DNA from 3 places in the Duganella sp. FT27W genome. Region 1 is predicted to be linked to each of the others. Evidence: predicted binding sites of a transcription regulator. Region 1 holds the regulator's gene; each other region holds the start of a gene.
The links. Region 1 encodes sigma-54, which starts transcription at its own class of promoters, with help from an activator protein. Its sites were predicted from a motif close to TGGCANGNAANCTGCTTT; they were not measured.
Positions count from the first base shown of each region.

Region 2: a site for sigma-54 is predicted at 2,921-2,938, ahead of F8197_RS28005 (methanol/ethanol family PQQ-dependent dehydrogenase). Genes of this name have one in related genera too.
Region 3: a site for sigma-54 is predicted at 3,670-3,687, ahead of F8197_RS14665 (DUF2126 domain-containing protein). Genes of this name have one in related genera too.

Region 1 is NZ_WHIV01000004.1:263,050-270,263, reverse strand. It holds gene F8197_RS18355 (monovalent cation:proton antiporter family protein) at 1-150, opposite strand, end outside; gene F8197_RS18350 (SIS domain-containing protein) at 277-1,275, shown strand; gene lptC (LPS export ABC transporter periplasmic protein LptC) at 1,275-1,877, shown strand; gene lptA (lipopolysaccharide transport periplasmic protein LptA) at 1,887-2,489, shown strand; gene lptB (LPS export ABC transporter ATP-binding protein) at 2,491-3,243, shown strand; gene F8197_RS18330 (RNA polymerase factor sigma-54) at 3,247-4,722, shown strand; gene hpf (ribosome hibernation-promoting factor, HPF/YfiA family) at 4,798-5,157, shown strand; gene F8197_RS18320 (alginate lyase family protein) at 5,220-6,182, shown strand; gene F8197_RS18315 (enoyl-CoA hydratase/isomerase family protein) at 6,179-7,214, shown strand, end outside; gene F8197_RS18310 (hypothetical protein) at 7,203-7,214, opposite strand, start outside.
Region 2 is NZ_WHIV01000009.1:4,003-11,216, reverse strand. It holds gene F8197_RS28025 (DUF779 domain-containing protein) at 1-47, opposite strand, end outside; gene adh (aldehyde dehydrogenase) at 57-1,577, opposite strand; gene pedF (cytochrome c-550 PedF) at 1,862-2,347, shown strand; gene F8197_RS28010 (high-potential iron-sulfur protein) at 2,405-2,725, opposite strand; gene F8197_RS28005 (methanol/ethanol family PQQ-dependent dehydrogenase) at 2,996-4,876, shown strand; gene F8197_RS28000 (pentapeptide repeat-containing protein) at 4,876-5,559, shown strand; gene F8197_RS27995 (c-type cytochrome) at 5,574-6,011, shown strand; gene F8197_RS27990 (TonB-dependent receptor) at 6,028-7,214, shown strand, end outside.
Region 3 is NZ_WHIV01000003.1:645,611-652,824, forward strand. It holds gene kefC (glutathione-regulated potassium-efflux system protein KefC) at 1-1,533, shown strand, start outside; gene F8197_RS14655 (putative zinc-binding metallopeptidase) at 1,656-2,798, shown strand; gene F8197_RS14660 (transglutaminase family protein) at 2,725-3,519, opposite strand; gene F8197_RS14665 (DUF2126 domain-containing protein) at 3,741-7,085, shown strand; gene F8197_RS14670 (circularly permuted type 2 ATP-grasp protein) at 7,142-7,214, shown strand, end outside.

The sequences.
Region 1 (7,214 bases):
CATGGCCCAGCCGAGCGCGTGGGGGCCGATCAGGATGCCGACGGCCAGGTAGCCGAGCATGGGCGGCAGATGCATCATGCGGAAGGCCACCACGCCCAGCACGGCGCTGCCTAACAAGACCAGGGTCAGTTCGAGCGGTGAAAACGTCATGTTGCCGTAGCCGTCAGTTTTTTATTCAGTGGTTGCGCACCACACAGGCGCATTGTTTCGACTGGCAAGTTTTTTGCTTTCTTAATTCGGCTATACTTGGGTATGAGTGTAACCCATGAAAAAACAATGCTGAAAGCTTTTGACGCAAAAATGGCGGCGCATGCGCTGCGGCTCGCCCGTGAAACGTTGCAAAACGAGGCCGCCGCCATTACTGCGCTGGAGCTGCGCCTGGGTGACGACGATACCGTCGTCAAAGCGATTGAACTGTTGTTTAATTGCAAGGGTAGGGTGGTGGTGTCCGGTATCGGCAAGTCCGGTCACATCGCCCGCAAGATGGCGGCCACGTTCGCCTCCACTGGCACCCCCGCCATGTTCGTGCACCCGGCCGAGGCTGCGCACGGCGACCTCGGCATGGTCACCGCTGACGACGCTTTCATTGCCATTTCGTACTCGGGTGAAAGTACCGAGCTGATGACCATCCTGCCGGTGGTCAAGCGCATGGGCAGCAAGGTCATTGCCATTACCGGCAAGCCGGGCTCCAGCCTGGCCAGCATCGCCGATGTCCACCTCAATGTTGCGGTGGCCAAGGAGGCGTGCCCGATGAACCTGGCGCCCACCACGTCCACCACCGTCACGCTGGCGCTGGGCGACGCGCTGGCAGTGGCCTTGCTCGATCTGCGCGGTTTCAGGGAAGAAGATTTCGCCCGGTCGCACCCGGGCGGCGCGCTGGGTCGGCGCCTGCTGACGCACGTGCGCGACGTCATGCGCAGCGGCGCCGATGTACCGAAGGTGCGCGCCGACGTCAAGCTCACCGACGCGCTGCTGGAAATGACCAGGAAGGGCATGGGCATGACCGCCGTGGTCGATGCCGACGACCAGCCGATCGGCGTGTTTACCGACGGCGACCTGCGCCGCATGATCGACAAGGTGCAGGACTTCACCCAGGTCCTGATCCGCGACGTCATGCACGCCAACCCGCGCAGCATCGCGCCGGAACAGCTGGCGGTCGATGCGGTCGCAATCATGGAACAGTTCCGCATCAACCAGGTGCTGGTGGCCGATGCCGATGGCAGGCTGGTCGGTGCGCTGCACATCCACGACCTCACACGCGCCAAGGTGATCTGATGCCTAACGTACGTAAAAGAACCGCCCACCGCTGGTCGCTCACCTGGATGGTCGTGATCGGCGTATTTGTGGCCGTCGGTACCGGCTGGATGGTGCAGTTGATTAACGAATCGAACCAGGATACGGCGCAGGACAAGTTCCGCAACGAGCCCGATTACATCATCGACCGGTTCAGCGTGGTGCGCATGACCAAGGACGGCAAGCCGGCTTATATCATTTCCGGCGACAAGCTCACCCACCTGCCGGCCGAAGAAGCGTCCGACATCATCAAGCCCTATATCAACACCTTGTCGGCCGAGCATCCGCCAATGACGGTGCGCGGCGACACCGCCCGCGTCGATCAGGACAACTCGCGCGTCAAGCTCGACGGCAACGTCAGCGTGGTGCGCCCGGCCAGTGGCAAGAGCCAGGCCATGAGCCTGACCACGTCCACGCTCACCGTGTTCCCGGACGAACAACGGATGGAAACCGTCGCACCGGTCGAACTGCACCTGGGCAAGACGGTGGCCACGGGCGTGGGCATGACCGCCAACAATGCAACGCTGCAAACCCAACTGGGTGGACGCGGCAAGATCACCGTGCCGCCGCATGCGGCACGCTAAAGGAAGATTATGAGAGCAATCACCAAGCAAACCTTCTGGTCGGCGGCACTGCTGCTGGCAGCACTGGCCATCCCGGCGCACGCCGAAAAAGCCGACTCCAACAAGCCGATCGAAGTGTCGTTCGACCAGGCCGACTCCGACGACGTCAAGCAGATCAAGACCTTCACCGGCAACGTCATCCTCACGCGCGGCACCATCCGCATGACCTCGCCCAAGGCGGTGGTCACGCAAGATCCCGAGGGCTACCAGTTCGTGGTGCTCACCGGCACGCCCGGCGTGCAGGCAACGTTTCGCCAGAAGCTTGACGGCGACACCGACAAATGGGTGGAAGGCCAGGCCGACCGCATCGAATACGACGACAAGACCGAGCTGGTCAAGCTGATTTCCAAGGGCCGCATCAAGCAGCTCGAGTCGGGCAAGGTCACCAGCCAGGTCGATGGCGAGTTCATCTCGTACGACAGCCGCCGCGAAGTGTTCGCGGTCAAGAACAGCAGCAGCGGCGAGAGCAAACCGGGCGCCGGCCGCGGCACCATGGTGATCCAGCCGTCGTCCAAGCGCCCGCCGATCGCGCCGGCGCAGCCGGTGCCTGCCACCCAGCCTGCGGGGAAATGACATGGAACCAAGTTGCGGTAGCACCCTGATCGTTCGCGGCCTGCAGAAAAGCTATGGCAAGCGCCAGGTCGTGCACGACGTCTCGCTGCAAGTAGAGTGCGGCGAAGTGGTGGGTTTGCTCGGCCCCAACGGCGCCGGCAAGACCACGTCGTTTTACATGATCGTCGGCCTGGTACCGTCCGACGCCGGCACCATCGATATCGGCGGCGTCGACGTCTCGTCACTGCCGATCCACCGCCGCGCCTCGCTCGGCCTGTCGTACCTGCCGCAGGAAGCGTCGGTGTTCCGCAAGCTGACGGTGGAAGAAAATATTCGCGCTGTCCTCGAAATTCAAAAAGTGGACGGCAAGCCTTTATCCAAGGCTGACATTACTGAACGGCTCAATACCCTGCTGGCCGATTTGCAAATCGAGAAGCTGCGCGACAACCCCGCGCTCTCGCTCTCCGGCGGCGAACGCCGCCGGGTGGAGATCGCCCGTGCGCTGGCCACCAACCCGCGCTTCGTGCTGCTCGACGAACCATTCGCCGGGGTCGACCCGATTGCCGTGATCGAGATCCAGCGCATCGTGCGCTTTCTCAAGGAGCGGCAAATCGGCGTCCTCATTACCGATCACAATGTGCGCGAGACGCTGGGCATCTGCGACCGCGCATATATCATCAACCAGGGCTCGGTGCTGGCGTCGGGCCGTCCGGACGACATCATCGCCGACGAGTCGGTGCGCCGCGTCTACCTGGGTGAACACTTCCGAATGTAATCCATGAAACAGTCGTTGCAACTGCGGACCTCGCAGCATCTCGCGCTGACGCCCCAACTGCAGCAATCGATCCGCTTGCTGCAGCTTTCCACGCTGGAGCTGCACCAGGAACTCGAACAACTCCTGACCGACAATCCCTTGCTCGAGCGGCTCGACGATCCGCTCGACCATTCTCTGCGGCTGTTGTCCGACGGCGCCATCAGCCAGCAGGCGCCGTCCGGCGAAGCACCGTCCGAATCGGGTCCGCAGGAAGCGGCGCCCGCCGGCGAGGCCGACGCCTACGACGGCCCCGCCGCCGATACCGAAAGTACCACCGCCGAAGCGGACATGGACTGGAGCGACGCCGGCCGCAGCAAGGCGCCCGACGACGAAGACGCGCGTCCGCAAATCGAAGCGCACCACTGCACCCTGCGCGAGCACCTGATGGAGCAGATGCGGGTGACCGTGCTCGAGCTGCGCGACCGCGCGCTGGTCGAACTGATCATCGATGCACTCGACGAAAACGGCTACCTCGAAGAAGCGCTCGACGAGATCCACGCGCGCCTGCCCGAGGAACTGGAAGTGGAACTCGACGAGCTGCAAACGGCGTTGTCGCTGCTGCAAAGTTTCGACCCTGCAGGGGTGGGGGCGCGCAATGCGGCCGAGTGCCTGGCGCTGCAAATCAAGCGCTTGCCCGGCATCCCGATGGTGACGCGACGGATGGCCGTGGCCATCGTCGAAAAGCACCTGACGTGGTTTGCCCAGCGCGATTTCAACAAGCTGAAAAAAGCGCTGCTGTGCGACGACGAAGACCTGCGCGAAGCGCAGACCGTGATCCGCCAGTGCAATCCGCACCCCGGTGCGGCGTTCGCCTCCGACGTCTCCGACTACGTGGTGCCGGACGTGATCGTGAAAAAATCGCGCACCGGTTGGCAGGTCAGCCTGAACAACGACGTCATGCCGCGCCTGCGTGTGAACGCCATGTACGCCAACCTGCTCAAGCAGGGCAAAGGTGAGGGCGCCATGGGCGCGCAGCTGCAGGAGGCGAAGTGGCTGATCAAGAATATGCGCCAGCGGTTCGACACCATCCTGCGCGTGGCACAAGCGATAGTAGAACGACAAAAGAACTTTTTCTCGCACGGCGCGGTTGCCATGCGCCCCCTTGTGCTTCGCGAAATTGCTGATACACTGGGTTTACACGAGAGCACCATTTCTCGGGTAACAACTCAGAAATACATGCTGACTCCGCACGGCATGTTTGAGCTGAAATATTTTTTTGGTAGCCACGTCGCCACCGAAGCGGGAGGTGAAGCCAGTTCGACGGCGATACGGGCACTGATCGTGCAACTGACAGGAGCTGAAGACCCTAAAAATCCTTTATCCGACAGTAAGATTGCGGACATGCTGGGAGAACAGGGCATGGTGATTGCGCGACGCACTGTTGCCAAATATCGCGAAGCCCTCAAAATCCCTCCAGTCAGTCTCCGCAAGTCTTTGTAGTGCACTGGTTCCTGCGTGCCCGGCATCAATGGGCAACGCACTAACCGTCAGCGACATCTATCTTTAGGAGTGTGTATGAATCTCACCATCAGTGGACATCATCTCGAAGTGACCGCCGCCATTCGTGAATACGTGCAGAGCAAGCTCGAACGCGTGACACGGCACTTTGATCAAGTGATTGATATTGCTGTCATTCTGACCGTAGATAACCTTAAAGAGAAAACCAAGCGCCAAAAGGCTGAAATCAATCTGCGCCTGTCCGGTAAAACGGTCTACGTGGAAAGCCTGTCGCAAGACCTGTACGCTGCGATCGACACCCTGATCGACAAGCTGGACCGCCAGGTCATGAAGTACAAAGGCAAAGTCCAACAGCACGGCCACGATGCGATCAAGCATCTCCCGGATAACTTCGAACCAGCTGCCGCCGCCCTTTAACAACGGCGCGACACACCAACTAAGGGCGCTGAACGAGCGCCCTTTCTTGTTTCTGGAGCTACATGAAAATTGTTTATCTGGTTTATACCGTTCTCCTTTCCGCCTCCGCTGCTTCCGCCGTCGCCGCTACCTGCCAGCCGGCGCCGGCCGCCGTCATCGACATCGACGCCAACAGCTACTACAACGACGCCAACCATTCCGTGATCGACCCGGCGCGGCGCGCCAAAAACATTGCCAGCACCGAGCCGGTCGAACAATTCTTGTCTGGTGTCGCCCGCAACGCCAGCCGCTACCAGGCCAACAGCAAGCCGCAAGACGCCGCCTGCGCCTTGAACTGGCTGGATAGCTGGGCCGGCCAGCAGGCCATGCTGGGCAAGATGTCGAGCGAGCAGGCGTATTTCGTGCGCAAGTGGACGCTCGGTGGCCTCGCGCTCAGCTATGCGCGCGTGCAGGCAGCCGCCACGCCCGCGCAAAAGAAAGCGATCGAAGCGTGGCTGTCCACGCTGGCCGACGCCACGCTGGTCCACGCCGACACCCGCAAGGGCAAGCGCAACAACCATTACTACTGGGAAGGGCTGGCCGTGACTGCCGTCGGCGCCGTCACCCACGACCAGCGTTTATTAACATGGGGGCACGGCGTGTTCGACAACGCGATGGCCCAGGTCGCTTCGGACGGCGCGCTGCCAGCCGAGATGGCGCGCGGCGCCAAGGCGCTGCATTACCACGCGTTCGCTGCCGCGCCGCTGACCATGATGGCATCGATTCTTGACCTGCAATCGCCGACGCTGGACCGGCTGGTGACATACACGCTGGCCGCTGCGCGCAATCCGTCGACCATGAACCAGGTCACCGGCTTCAGGCAGGAAACAGTGACTGATATGCCGTTTGCCGTGATCTATGCGCGCCACATGGGGCACCCGCCGGCAGCCGCTGCAAAATTCCAGGCCCGCCTGGGCGGCGATTTAACCTTGCCCAACCCGCTAGAACACTTGCCTTCGTCGAACAAATCCACAGGACAGCCATGAGCGAAAACGTAATAACGACCGTCAGCCAAGGCACCGGCGTCATCACGCTCGATCGTCCGCGCGCGCTCAACTCGCTGTCACTCGACATGGTGCGCGCCATCACGCACACCTTGCTGGCCTGGCGCGACGACGACGCCGTGCAGGCGGTGGTCGTGCGCAGCAGCAGCGACAAGGCGTTTTGCGCCGGCGGCGACATCCGCTTCTTCCACGACCTGGGCCGCGCCACGCCGCAGCAGGGCAGCGCGCTGGTCGAGGATTTCTTCACCGAGGAATACGCGCTCAACCACCTGGTCCACCATTACCCGAAACCGTATATCGCGGTGATGGACGGCGTGGTGATGGGCGGCGGCATGGGCGTGGCGCAGGCCGGTCCGCACAGCCGCACACGCATCGTCACCGATCGCACGAAGATGGCAATGCCGGAGACCAATATCGGCCTGTTCCCGGACGTCGGTGCCAGCTATTTTCTGTCCCGTTTGCCGGGCCGGTTGGGGCTGTACCTGGGCATCACCGGCGCCACCATCGGCGCAGCCGATGCGCTGTATGCGGGACTGGCCGACCATTACGTGCCGGCGGCCGATTTAACGGCGCTGGGAGAGGTTTTGAATGCGGGTGTCGGTGCTGGCCTGCCGGCGGCGATTGCGGCCTTTGCAGCCCCGTTCAGGGCCGCTGCCGGGCCAAGTTCGCTTGAACGTGACCGCGCCGCCATCGACCGTCATTTTGGTGCGGGATCGGTGCCGGCCATTGTCGCCTCGTTGCAACACGACGACAGCGAGTTTGCCAGGGCGACGCTGGCGCTCATGGCCGCGCGCTCACCGCTGATGATGTGCGTGGCGCACGCCTTGCAGCAACAGGGGGCGGCAATGAGCATGGCCGACTGCCTGCGCATGGAACGCGCCGCAGTGCGCCGCACGCTGGAAAACGGCCAGGTCATCGAAGGCATCCGCGCGCTGGTGATCGACAAGGACCACGCCCCGCGCTGGACGCCACCGGCGCTGGCCGATGTGACCGATGACATGGTCAGGCAGATTT
Region 2 (7,214 bases), on a different contig from region 1:
TCGATGGCGGCCGGGGTGGCCGTTACCCGTTCGATGGCGTGGCTCATCGCAGATCCTTAGAAGAAGCCGAGTGCGTTCGGGCTGTAGGACACCAGCAGGTTCTTGGTCTGCTGGTAGTGATCGAGCATCATCTTGTGGTTTTCGCGGCCGATGCCCGACTGCTTGTAGCCGCCGAACGCGGCGTGGGCCGGATACAGGTGGTAGCAATTGGTCCACACCCGGCCGGCCTGGATGGCGCGGCCCACGCGGAATGCGCGCGAACCGTCGCGGGTCCAAAGGCCGGCGCCAAGACCGTACAAGGTATCGTTGGCGATGCGCAGTGCGTCTTCCTCGTCCTTGAACGTGGTGACCGACACCACCGGTCCGAAAATCTCTTCCTGGAAGATGCGCATGCTGTTGTCGCCCTTGAACACGGTGGGCAGCACGTAATAGCCGCTTTCCAGGTCGCCGCCCTGTACATTGCGCTCGCCGCCGGCCAGGATTTGCGCGCCGTCCTGCTTGCCGATGTCGATGTACGACAGGATTTTTTCCAGCTGCTCCTGCGATGCCTGGGCGCCGAGCATGGTGCCGGCGTCGAGCGGGTTGCCCTGCTTGATGGCGGCCACGCGGGCCAGTGCACGCTCGATGAATTTTTCGTAAATCGATTCCTGGATCAGCACGCGCGACGGGCATGTGCACACTTCGCCCTGGTTCAGCGCGAACATGGCAAAGCCTTCCAGGCACTTGTCGAAGAATGCGTCGTCGGCATCCATCACGTCGGCAAAAAAGATGTTGGGCGATTTGCCGCCCAGTTCCAGCGTGACGGGAATCAGGTTTTGCGCCGCGTATTGCATGATCAGGCGGCCGGTGCCGGTTTCGCCGGTGAACGCGATCTTGGCGATGCGTTTATTCGATGCCAGCGGCTTGCCCGCTTCCAGGCCGAAGCCGTTGACGATGTTCAGCACGCCGGGTGGCAGCAGGTCGCCGATCAGTTCGATCAGCACCATGATCGACGCCGGGGTTTGTTCGGCCGGTTTCAGTACCACGCAATTGCCGGCGGCCAGTGCCGGCGCCAGCTTCCACACCGCCATCAGGATCGGGAAATTCCACGGAATGATCTGGCCGACCACGCCCAGCGGTTCGTGGAAGTGGTAAGCGTAGGTGTCCGAGTCGATTTGCGCAACCGAGCCTTCCTGGGCACGGATGCAACCGGCGAAGTAGCGGAAGTGGTCGATGGCCAGCGGGATGTCGGCCGCCGTGGTTTCGCGGATCGGCTTGCCGTTGTCGATGGTTTCGGCGGTGGCGATCAGCGCCAGATTCGCTTCCATGCGGTCGGCGATTTTATTGAGGATATTGGCGCGCTCGGTTTGCGAGGTTTTGCCCCAGGCAACCTTGGCGGCATGGGCGGCGTCCAGCGCCAGCTCCACGTCCTCGGCGGTGGAGCGCGCCACTTCGCAAAATACTTGGCCGGTGATGGGCGTGATGTTGCCGAAGTACTCACCCTTGACCGGCGCCACGAACTTGCCGCCGATGTAGTTATCGTAGCGTTGTTTGAAAGGATTGGCTACGCCCAGTTTGCTGATGTCTGCCAGATTCATGTCGTCCTCTTTCTCGTTGGATTACATCTATAAATGCGGAATCTACCGCCCTGCCTTCATTTCGCAAATGCCGTGCCAGCCGCTAAAGCCGCTGCCAGCGCAGCGCCCGGGCCGCCGCTGCGTCAAATGGGATCAGCCCCGGGTTGGCGGTGCGGCACAACTGTTCCATTCCTGAACACTGCAGTGTGAATGCAGTGGTCAGCCGTCGATGGCATACCGATTGCTATCGCTGTCTGCCACGCACTATGCGATCAACCGAATCGATCAACAACATGGAGACTACGATGACAACTACCCGCACCCATATCTGGCGCATCCTCGGTGGCCTGGGCGGCATGGCAACTTGCATGCTGGCTGCTGCCGTGTATGCCCACGGCAATATGACGCCGCAAGCAGTCGATACATCCACCCTGCCACAACTGGGCGCCGAGTGGCGCACGGAAAACCCGTATCGGAACAACACCGAAGCGATCCGCATCGGCAGCGCCGCGTACACGCAAAACTGCGCGCGCTGCCACGGGCTGGAGGCGGTGTCGGGCGGCATGGCGCCGGACTTGCGCAAGCTCGACAACGACTGCGCGGTGCTGGCCGATGCCAAGAAAAAGGATGCTTGCGCGCAGGAGATCGACCAGTACGTGCTGGAGACGGTGCGCCACGGTCGCTCGCGCAATGGCGCCGTCTACATGCCGCCGTTCGAGGGCGTTTTCACGCAAGAGGCAATCTGGGCGGTGAAGGCTTACCTGGAATCGCAGCGCGAACAAAAGCTGTAATTGCAGTGATTACAGAAGCAAGGGCGCTGCCGCGGCAGCGCCTTTTTTATTGAAGGGTTACCCAGGCGCCTTGGCCCACGCCACGCACCAGCCGGGCGCCGCGATCTGCTTGCGGCCGAACATCGCGCAGCCGGCCCACGGGTCGCCCTTCTTGCCCTGGAAGAAGGAACAGTTGTCGCAGCGCTGGGCCGGCACGTGTTGCGGATATTTTTTGCCATCGACCTTGGTCGTGTCGTGGCGGTAGCCGAGCGCCTTGGCCTGGTCGCTGTCCTCGTCCACCTTCGACGCCGAGGTTTGTGCGCCGGCCAGCGCGGTGGCGCCCATGCCGCCGACGGCAAGCAATTGGCAAATGAAATGGCGGCGTGGTGATGATTGCATGGTGGTCTCCTTGTGGTTGGGGGGGCGAAGGCACATGGCGGCCTTCTGCGTGCTATTCAGCAACCGCTGTGCCAGCGGCAATTCCCGGTGCCACCGATGCCCGTTGTTCAAAAATGTCACAGCCACGCGCAGCGGCTGTGGCAGGACAGCGCAGCACCGCCCGATGTAACGGCAGCAGCGCCCCGCTCATCACGCTGGCACGCATGTTGCTGAATTGACCGTAGCGATCCGTCGCGCCACCTCACCACAAAATCTATAAGGGAGACCAGCATGCAGCCAGTATTTCCACGTCCAGTCGCCGTCGCCATCCTTGTCCTGATCGCCGCAGGTGCCCATACGGCCAACGCCGCCGACACCAAGGTGACCTGGGACGATATTGCCAATGCCGACCAGGGCACCAAGCAAGTGCTCAGCTACGGCCTGGGCCTGAAAGCGCAGCGCCACAGCCTGGCCAAGCGCATCAATACGAAGAACGTCGACCAGATCGTGCCGGCCTGGACCTTCTCGTTCGGTGGTGAAAAGCAGCGCGGCCAGGAAGCGCAGGCACTGGTACACGACGGCATCATCTACGTGACGGCGTCGTACTCGCGCATCTATGCGCTCGACGCCAAGACCGGCCACCAGCTGTGGGCCTACGAACACCGGCTGCCCGACGATATCCGCCCATGCTGCGACGTGGTCAATCGCGGCCCGGCGATCTACGGCGACAAGGTGTACTTCGGCACGCTCGATGCGCGCATCGTCGCGCTCAACAAGAACACCGGCAAGGTGGTGTGGAACGAAAAATTCGGCGACCAGAAACTCGGCTACACGATGACCGGTGCGCCATTCATCATCCGCGAAAAAGGCGGCCGCGTACTGCTCATCCACGGCAACTCGGGCGATGAATTCGGCGCCCAGGGCTGGTTGTTCGCACGCGACCCGGACACCGGCGCCGAGGTATGGGCCCGTCCGCTGGTGGAAGGCCACGTGGGCCGCGCCGACGGCAAACCCGGCACGCCCACCGGCGACGCCAACGCCCCAAGCTGGCCGCGCGACAAGGACGGCAAGCTGCGCGACGCCTGGGAACACGGCGGCGGCGCACCATGGCAAACGGCGTCGTTCGATCCCGAAACCAACACCATCATCATCGGCGCCGGCAACCCGGCGCCATGGAACACCTGGGAGCGCACCAAGGAGGGCGACGACCCGCGCAACTGGGACAGCCTGTTTACGTCCGGCCAGGCGTATGTCGATGCCAGCACAGGCGAGCTGAAAGGCTTTTACCAGCATACGCCGAACGATGCCTGGGACTTCTCGGGCAATAACTCGGTGGTGCTGTTCGACTACAAGGACGCCAAAACCGGCAAGTTGATCAAGGCCAGCGCGCACGCCGACCGCAACGGCTTCTTCTACGTAACCGACCGGACCAAGCTGGCCACCGGCGCCGGCTATCCGAACAAGCCGACGTCGCTGATCAACGCGTGGCCGTTCGTGGACGGCATCAACTGGGCCAAAAGCATCGACCTGAAAACCGGGCGGCCGGTGGAAAACGGCAAGCGCCCGCCATTGCCGGAAAAAGGCGCCGACAAGGGAAAGGCCGTGTTCGTGTCACCGCCATTCCTGGGCGGCACCAACTGGATGCCGATGTCGTACTCGCCCGATACCGGCCTGTTCTACATCCCCGCCAACCACTGGGGCATGGATTACTGGACCGAGCAAATCCACTACAAGGCCGGCTCCGCTTATCTGGGCCAGGGCTTCCGTATCAAGCGCCTGTATGACGACCACATCGGCACCCTGCGCGCGATCGATCCGAAGACCGGCAAGATCGTCTGGGAAAACAAGGAAAAATTCCCGCTGTGGGGCGGCACGCTCACCACGGCTGGCGGCTTGCTGATCACCGGCACCTCGGACGGCTACGTCAAAGCGTTCGACGCCAAGACCGGCAAGGAACTGTGGAAATACCAGACCGGTTCCGGCGTGGTGTCGGTGCCGATCACCTGGGAAATCGATGGCGAGCAATACATCGGCCTGTCCAGCGGCTACGGCGGCGCGGTGCCGCTGTGGGGCGGCGACATGGCGGAGCTGACCAAGCAGGTCACGCAAGGCGGCAGCTACTGGGTGTTCAAGCTGCCGAAAGCGCCGTCGGCCAAAGTGGCGAGCAAGTAATGACGACGCTGCCGCACCGGGTGGCAGGCGCGCCGAATGCCACCCATGGCCATGCCAAGGGCATAAGCGTAGGTGCGGGCATGGGCCCGCGCCTGACGGCGGCGCTATGGACGACCATGCTGGCTACGCTGTGCCTGGCGTTGCCGGCCGCAGCGCAGGTCGTCAACGGCGAAGCGGCGCCCGAGGTTGTCGTCATCAACGGTTGTCACCTGTGGCCGTATGCACAGTGTGCAAATGCCGACCTGCGCGGCGCCAACCTGGTGGGCAAGGATTTGCACGGCGCCGACTTGCGCGGCGCCCGCCTGATGCGCGCCAACCTGCGCAGCGCCAACCTGGCCGGTGCCCTGCTCGATGGCGCCGACCTCACCGGTGCCATGGCATACTCGCTCAATGCCCCGGGCGCGTCGTTCCGCCAGGCGGTGCTGGCCGGCATCAACCTCGAAACCAGCCGGTTGATGCGCGCCGACATGGAAGGCGCCGACTTGCGCGGCGCCAGCCTGGAGGCGGCGCGCCTGAACCTGGCCAATCTCGACGGCGCAGTGCTGGTCGATGCCGACCTGCAGGAAGCCAAGTTCTGGGGCAGCAACCTCAAAAATGCCAACCTGGAGCGCGCCATCCTGCGCTTCACCATTTTCCCCGACGCCAACCTGGAGGGCTGCAAAGGCTGCCCCACCGACTGGTAACACCGGAGCCCGCCATGCACCGTTTATTGATACTTCCGCTGCTGCTGGCGGCGCTGTCCGCGCACGCAGACGGCAACCCGTCGCGCGGCGATGCCAGCGCCATCGCACTGGGCGGCCAGGTCTACCAGGCCAACTGCGCACGCTGTCACGGCGAGCAAGCCTCGCAACCGTCGGCCGAGGCGCCGGACCTGCGCCGCCTGAACAGCTTTTGCCAACAACTCAAGTCCACCGCACTGCAGGCCCGTTGCCTGCAGGATGTGGATGGCTACTTTATGATGGCGGTAAATTCGGGCAAGGTTCGCGCCGGCATCATCTACATGCCACCGTGGCGCGACGTGCTGACGACGCAGGAAATCTGGGCCGTGCGCAGCTTTATCGAAACCCGCCCGCTGGCGGCGCCGCGCCTCAACACCAGTGTCGACACCGAGCACCAACAACATCCGCAACACTAGCCATCCTGGAGCGCATATGCAGCAGTACCCTGTTCGTTGGAACGTCATCGCCGCGCTGATCGCGCTGGGCGGCGCCACCACTTTCGCCGCCGCCGCAACCACTGCGGAAGAACCGGCGCCGCTGCCGATTGCCGATGTCGTCGTGGTGAGCGCCACCCGCGTGGGCCACACCGTGTTCGACATGCCGGCCTCGATCGACGTCATCGACGCCAGCCGCATCCAGCAAAGCCAGCCACGCGTGAACGCGAGCGAAGCATTGGCTGCCGTGCCGGGGCTGGTGGCGCAGAATCGCCAGAACTATGCGCAGGACTTGCAGATCTCGTCGCGCGGCTTCGGCGCCCGGTCCACCTTCGGCGTGCGCGGCGTGCGCCTGATCGCCGACGGCATCCCGGCCAGCATGCCCGACGGCCAGGGCCAGGCCGCCACCTTCAACCTCGACATGGCCGAACGCATCGAAGTGCTGCGCGGGCCATTTTCGGCCATCTACGGCAACCACTCGGGCGGCGTGATCCAGCTGTTTACGCGCGACGGCGAAGGCGCGCCTACCATCGAAACCAGCGTCAGTGCCGGCAGCTACGGAAGCCGCAAGGCAGATGTGAATGCCCAGGGCAAGCAAGGCACGGTGGGCTATGTGCTCGACGCGTCGCGCTTCGAGACCGACGGCTACCGCGCCCACAGCGCCGCCACCCGCGAACAGGCATTCGCCAAGCTCACCCTGGCGCCGCTGCAGGACGCCAAGCTGACCATCGTCGCCAACGGCCTGCGCCAGAAGGACACGCAAGATCCGCTGGGCGTGTCGTGGGCCACGTACCAGCGCGATCCGCGCGCCGGCGAGACCGATGCGTCCGACACCCAAACACCGAAACGCACGCTGGCCGATCGCTACGACACCCGCAAAAGCATCGATCACCAGCAAATCGGCGCCAACTGGGAACAGCAATTCGGCGACGACCGCCTGCGCGTGATGGTCTATGGCGGCAACCGCCAGGTAATCCAGTACCAGTCGTTCTCGCGCGCGTTCCAGGCCCCCGCCACGCACTCGGGCGGCGTGATCGACTTCGACCGCGATTTCTACGGCGCCGACGTCAACTGGACCCATGTCAGTCAGCTGGGCGGCGGCACATTGAGCACCACGTTCGGCGTGGAATATGGCCGCTCCAGCGACGACCGCAAGGGCTACGAGAACTACATCGGCACCCAGTT
Region 3 (7,214 bases), on a different contig from region 1:
ACTGTCAGCGCTGCATTGGCCGGCGTGGCGATTGCCTGCGGCATCGACTGGCATATCGCGCTGGTCGCCGGCCTGGCGCTCTCGCTCTCGTCCACCGCCATCGTGCTGGCCACGCTGGGCGAGCGCAAGCTGTTACCGAGCCCGGCCGGGTCGGCCAGCTTCTCCATCTTGCTGTTGCAGGATATCGCCGCCATCCCGATGATCGCGCTGGTGCCGCTGCTGGCCATGGCCGGCGTGGTCGCCGACCACGACGAGCAGGGCTGGATGAAGGCCGTCAAGCTGCTGGCCGTGCTGCTCACCCTGATCGCGTGCGGACGCTTCCTGGTCAATCCGGTGATGCGCTACCTGGCCCGCACCGGCCTGCGCGAATTGTTTACCGGCTTTGCGCTGCTGCTCATCATCGGCATTTGCCTGCTGATGGAATGGGTGGGCCTGTCGCTGGCGCTCGGCACGTTCACCGCCGGCGTGCTGCTGGCCGACTCCGAGTACCGCCACCAACTGATCAGCGACCTGGAACCGTTCAAGGGCCTGCTACTGGGACTGTTCTTCATGGCGGTGGGCATGTCGGCCGACTTCGGCCTGCTGCTGGCGCAGCCGTGGCTGGTGCTGGGCCTGACCTGCGCGCTGCTGCTGATCAAGGGCGGCATGTTGTACGGGCTGTCGTTCTGGTTCGACATCCCGCGCGGCCAGCGCCTGTTCTTTGCGATGCTGATGTCGCAGGGCGGCGAATTCGCCTTCGTCGTTTTCGGCACGGCCGTTGACGCCAAGGTGCTGCCGCCCGCCACGTCCGCCCTGCTGGTGCTCGTGGTCACGCTGTCGATGGTGGCCACGCCGCTGCTGCTCCTGCTGCACGACAGGGTGGTGGCGCCGCGCCTGCGTACGGCAAAGAAGAAACGCGAAGCGGACCAGATCGCGGTGGAGAACCCGGTGATCATCGCCGGCTTCGGGCGCTTCGGCCAGATCATCGGCCGCCTGCTGTCGGCCAACCGCATCGGCGTGACCGTGCTCGACCACGACCCCGACCAGATCGAACTGCTGCGCAAGTTCGGCTACGAAGTCTTTTATGGCGACGCCACCCGCATCGACCTGCTGGAAGCGGCCGGCATCGGCAAGGCCAGCGCGCTGGTGATCGCCATCGACACCGTGGACGAGAGCCTCGAATTGGTCGATGCCGTGCGCGAGCGCTACCCGGCCCTGACCATCCTGGCGCGCGCCCGCAACGTGTCGCACTACTACGCGCTGCTCGACCGTGGGGTGACGCTGATCGAACGCGAAACCTTCGAGGCATCGCTGCAACTGGGCGGCAAGGTGCTGCAACAACTGGGCTTCAGCACCGAACGCGCGGAGCAGGCCACGCGCATCTTCCGCAACCACAACCTGAAAACCCTGCTGGAAGTGTACCCGCACCAGCAAGACCAGGACGAAATGGTGTCGATCACCCGCAAGGGCCGCCTGGAACTCGAAGAAATGATGGCGGGCGACGCGGCGGCGTTCAGGGACGCCGAGCAGGCGGGCACGTTGAAAACTGACTGATGGCGCACCCCGCGCACGATTGCGAGGCATAGTCTTACACGACCATTGCACTGCCAATTTTGCTGGTAGATTGTGAAACTACAATAACAAAACCCTCACAACCTCTCTCAACCCGGTGCCCCATGAAAACGTTTCATTGCGACAAATGTTCCCAGCAAGTGTTTTTCGAAAATACCCACTGTTCCAACTGCGAGAGCATGCTCGGCTTCGAGCCGGCACTGCGCACCATCAACGCCTACGAACCGGCCGACAACGGCCTGTGGAGCAGTCTGAACAAGAAAGACGCCGGCAAGCTGTATAAACAGTGCAGCAACTACGTGGAACACAATGTGTGCAATTGGATGATACCGGCCGACGACGCGCACGATCTGTGCGAGTCTTGCCAGCTGACGGTGGTTATTCCTGCCCTGTCGTCGGAAAAGAACCACATTCTCTGGTCACGCCTGGAAACCGCCAAGCGCCGCCTGCTGTTCTCGCTGGCCGCGCTCAACCTGACGCCGGACTCGAAAGAAGATGCGCCCGAAACCGGCCTGGCATTCCAGTTCCTGGAAGACGGCGCCACCCCCGACGAATGCGTGATGACGGGCCACGACGACGGCCTGATCACCCTGAACATCGCCGAAGCCGATCCGGCCGAGCGGGAACGCACACGCGAGCAGATGCACGAGCGCTACCGCACGCTGCTCGGGCATTTCCGCCACGAGAGCGGCCATTATTATTTCGACCGGCTGGTGGTCGATACGCCGTGGATCGACAGCTTCCGCACCCTGTTCGGCGACGAGCGCGCCGATTACAGCGAAGCGCTCAAGCGCCATTACGAGAATGGCCCGGTGGCCGACTGGGAAGAGCGTTTCGTCAGCAGCTATGCCAGCTCGCACCCGTGGGAAGACTGGGCCGAAACCTGGGCCCACTACCTGCACATGATCGATACGCTGGAAACCGCGCACTCGTGCGGCCTGTCGCTCAAGCCCGCCAAGGCCGACGAGCCGTCGCTCGATGGCGTCACCTTGCCGACCAGGCTGGACACCTTTGACGACACCATCTCCGACTGGTTCGCGCTGACTTACGTGCTCAACAGTCTGAATCGCAGCATCGGCATGCCGGACTCGTATCCGTTCAAGCTCAGCACGCCGGTGCTGGAGAAGCTGACCTTCGTCCACAAGGTGGTTGCTTCCTACAAAACCACCGGCATCAAGCAGGCGCGTCCAGCAGCTCCACCGATACCTGCATCAGCACCGGTGGCGACGCTGGCCCAAACTGGTTGAAGATCGCCACGTCGGCGGCGTCGTGTCCGTAAGCGAGCGTGACACGGCCGCCGCGCGCGGTGTCCTGGGTGGGATCGAAGGTGTACCAGCGGCCGCCCACCCAGGCTTCGAACCAGGCATGCTGGTCCATCGGCACCAGGTCATGCAAATATCCCACCACCATGCGCGCCGGAATGCACAGGCTGCGGCACAGGGCAATGCCAAGGTGCGCCAAGTCGCGGCACACGCCTTCGCGCCGCAGGTTGACCTCGGTCGCGGTCATCTGGCCATACAGCGTATTGGGATCGAAACGCACCTCGCGCCGGATCCAGTCGCTGATCGCGGCTACCTGGTCGTAACCGGGCGCCACATCGGCAACGATTTCGTTCGCCATGGTGGTGAACTGCTCGGATTCGCAATAGCGGCTCGATAGCAGGAAGGTCAGCACGGCGTCGGGCAGGTGCTGCACCGCGTCGAACGGCGCCCCGGGCGCCACGTCGATCTCGTCGGCGGTCATCACGTCGGCCGATGTCTCGATCGAAAATTCGCCGGCCGGCGCCACCACGCGCTGGCACAGGTTGCCATACATATCGGTAAACTCCACCACCGGCACACTCGGCGTGAGCGTATAGGACTCGCGCGCCACCCATTGCTGGGCGCCGCTGCGCGCGCGCAGCATCAGGATAAACGGCGTGGGGCCGTCCAGGGTGAATGCAAGTTTGCAGGCAGTACGCAGCCACATGGGGAGTATCTCTTTCAATATCGAAGTGGTCTGCACCATAATGGCGCACGTTGCCGGATGCGCCGAGGTGAACACGGTGCACGCATCTTAGCATCGACACTATTATCAAGAAACGTGCCTGCGGTGTGCGGCGTGTTACGCTGAGATTTCAGGTATGAATCATGCTTACTTAAGCACATCGCGATGAACCAGGTCGCGCCCACATCGAAAAGGCATTCCGCATGGCTATCCGTATCGCGCTGCACCACAAGACCAGTTACCGTTATGACCGCCTGGTCAACCTGTCGCCGCACGAAGTACGCTTGCGCCCGGCTCCGCACGCGCGCACACCGATCTTGTCGTACTCGCTGACGGTACAGCCCGAAGACCACTTCATCAACTGGCAGCAAGACCCGTACGGCAATTACATTGGCCGTTTTGTCTTCCAGGAAAAAACCGACGTCCTCGACTTCACGGTGGACCTGGTGGCCGACATGACGGTCATCAACCCGTTCGATTTCTTTGTTGAAAAATATGCCGAGAAGTTCCCTTTCGCCTACCCGGAACAACTGACTTCCGAACTGAGTCCCTACCTGCGCACCGAAGCGGCCGGCCCGCTGCTGAAAGAATGGGTGGCGTCGGCCCGCACCGCGCTGCTGGCAGAACCGATCCTCACCAACGACTTCCTGGTGGCGATTAACCAGCGCCTGCAGCTCGATATCGCGTACCTGCTGCGCATGGAACCGGGCGTGCAGACGCCGGAAGACACGCTGGAAAAACGGTCGGGCTCATGCCGCGACACCGGCTGGCTGCTGGTGCAGATCCTGCGTGAACTGGGGCTGGCGGCACGTTTCGTGTCCGGCTACCTGATCCAGCTGCGCGCCGACCAGGAAGCGCTGGACGGCCCCAGCGGCGCGGCCGAAGACTTTACCGACCTGCACGCGTGGACCGAGGTGTACATCCCCGGCGCCGGCTGGATCGGTCTCGACCCCACCTCCGGCATGCTGGCCAGCGAAGGCCATATTCCGCTGGCCTGCACGGCGATGCCGTCGTCGGCTGCGCCGGTCAGCGGCTATACCGACCAGGCTGAAGTGACGTTCTTCCACGAGATGACGGTCACCCGCATCCACGAAGACCCGCGCGTGACCAAACCGTATTCGGAAGCCGATTGGCACAAGATCGACCAGCTGGGTCAGCAGGTCGATGCCGACCTCAAGCGCCAGGACGTGCGCCTGACGCAAGGCGGCGAGCCGACCTTTGTCTCGATTGACGACATGGACGGCGCCGAATGGAACACGCTGGCCCACGGCGACAAGAAGCGCGAGCTGGCCGGCAACCTGATGCACCGCCTGAAAAACCACTTTGCCCCCGGCGGCATGCTGCACTACGGCCAGGGCAAATGGTACCCGGGCGAGCCGCTGCCGCGCTGGGCATTGAATATCTTCTGGCGCGTCGATGGCCAGCCGATGTGGTTCGACGCGTCGCTGTTCTCCGACGATCACGTCAACGATGGCTACGGCAGCGACGAAGCGGCCAGCTTCATCGCCGAACTGACGAAGACCCTGCGCCTGCCCGCCAACAGCCCCATTGCCGCCTACGAGGACGTGCTGCTGCAAACCCAGCGCGAGCAAGCCCTGCCGCGCAATATCGATCCTCTGCAGGCTGACCTGAAATCACCGGAAGAGCGGCGCCGCCTGGCGCGCCTGCTCGAGCGCGGCCTGGGCCAGGTAGCCGGCTACGTGCTGCCGTTGAAAGCGGCCGACTACGATCCGTCGGTCATGCTGGGCACCAACTGGCGCACGTCGGCCTGGCCGCTGCGCCGCGAGCACCTGTATCTGCTCGAAGGCGATTCGCCGATGGGCCTGCGCCTGCCGCTGTCCACGCTGCCGTGGGTACTACCGGAAGAGCGCGAGGCCGACCTCGAGTTCGATGTCGATCCGTTTTCCCCGCGCGGCGCGCTGCCGGTCACCAAAAAAGAGAAGCGCCCGGTACTGGGCCTGGCCGCCGGCAAGTCGGCCGAACAGGCCAAGGCGCGCACGCCGCAAGACCCCGCCGCCCGCGATGTGATCCACACCGCGCTGTGCGTGGAAGTGCGCGGCGGCCGCCTGCACGTCTTCATGCCGCCGCTCAAACGCATCGAGGACTACCTGGCGCTGGTGTCGGCCGTGGAAAACACCGCGTCCAGACTGAAGTTCAAGCTGCGCCTCGAAGGCTATGCGCCGCCGCGCGACCCGCGCATCAAGCTGCTCAGCGTGACGCCCGATCCCGGCGTGATCGAGGTGAACATCCATCCGGCGGCCAGCTGGAATGAGTTGGTCTATAACATGTCCACGCTGTACCAGGAAGCGCGCCTGACGCGCCTGGGCACCGAAAAATTCATGCTCGACGGCCGCCACACCGGCACCGGCGGCGGCAACCACGCCACGCTGGGCGGCGCCACGGCCGAAGACAGCCCGATGCTGCGCCGGCCCGACCTGCTGAAAAGCCTGATCACGTACTGGCAGGTGCACCCGGCATTGTCGTACCTGTTCTCCGGCACCTTCATCGGACCGACCAGCCAGGCGCCGCGCGTCGATGAAGCGCGCGACGACAACCTGTACGAGCTGGCCATCGCCTTCCAGCAGATGGACCAAGTGCTGCCGACCATGCACGACGGCGACAAGCCGTGGATGGTCGATCGCCTGCTGCGTAATATGCTGGTCGATCTGACCGGTAATACGCACCGCTCCGAATTCTCGATCGACAAGCTGTATTCGCCGGACGGTCCCACCGGTCGCCTGGGCCTGGTGGAATTCCGCGCCTTCGAAATGCCGCCGCATGAGCGTATGAGCTTGCTGCAAATGTTGCTGCTGCGCGCACTGGTGGCGCGCTTCTGGCGCCAGCCGTTCCAGGCCAAGCTGGTGCACTGGGGTACGGCGCTGCACGACCGCTGGATGCTGCCGCATTTCGTGGCGCAGGATATCCGCGACGTGGCGCGCGACTTGCGTGCTTCGGGCTACGAGTTCGAGGAACACTGGTTCGAGCCGTTCATCGAATTCCGCTTCCCCCGCTTCGGCACCGTGGTCTATGAAGGCGTGGAAATGGAGCTGCGCCAGGCCATCGAGCCGTGGAATGTGCTGGGCGAGGAAGTCACCGGCGGCGGCACCGCGCGGTACGTCGATTCGTCGGTGGAACGCATGCAGCTGCTGGTGCGCGGCCTGACCGACGGCCGCCACATCGTGGCCTGCAACGGCCGCATGCTGCCGCTGCATCCGACCGGCGTGCCGGGCGAATATGTAGCCGGCGTGCGCTTCCGCGCGTGGAGCCCGTGGTCGGCGCTGCACCCGAGCATCCGCGTGCAGGCGCCACTGACGTTCGACCTGGTCGATACCTGGAGCGGCCGTGCCATCGGCGGTTGCACCTACCACGTGGTGCACCCGGGCGGGCGCAGCGAGGTCGGCTCGCCGGTCAACGCCAACGCTGCCGAAGCACGCCGGTTTGCGCGCTTCTGGCCGCATGGCCACACGCCGGGCCCGATGACTGTGATGAAAGAGGCACACAATCCGAGCTTCCCGATGACCCTGGACTTGCGCTGGCAGCCGTATTGACCTATTGTTTCGGTCCAGCAATCGCTTAACCTGCTTTCCATGTAGTACGCGCGCCCATGCCATCTCCCCTTCTAGCCCATTACCTGGCCGCGCCCGACAGCTTCGACGAAATGCTGGACGCGGCCAGGG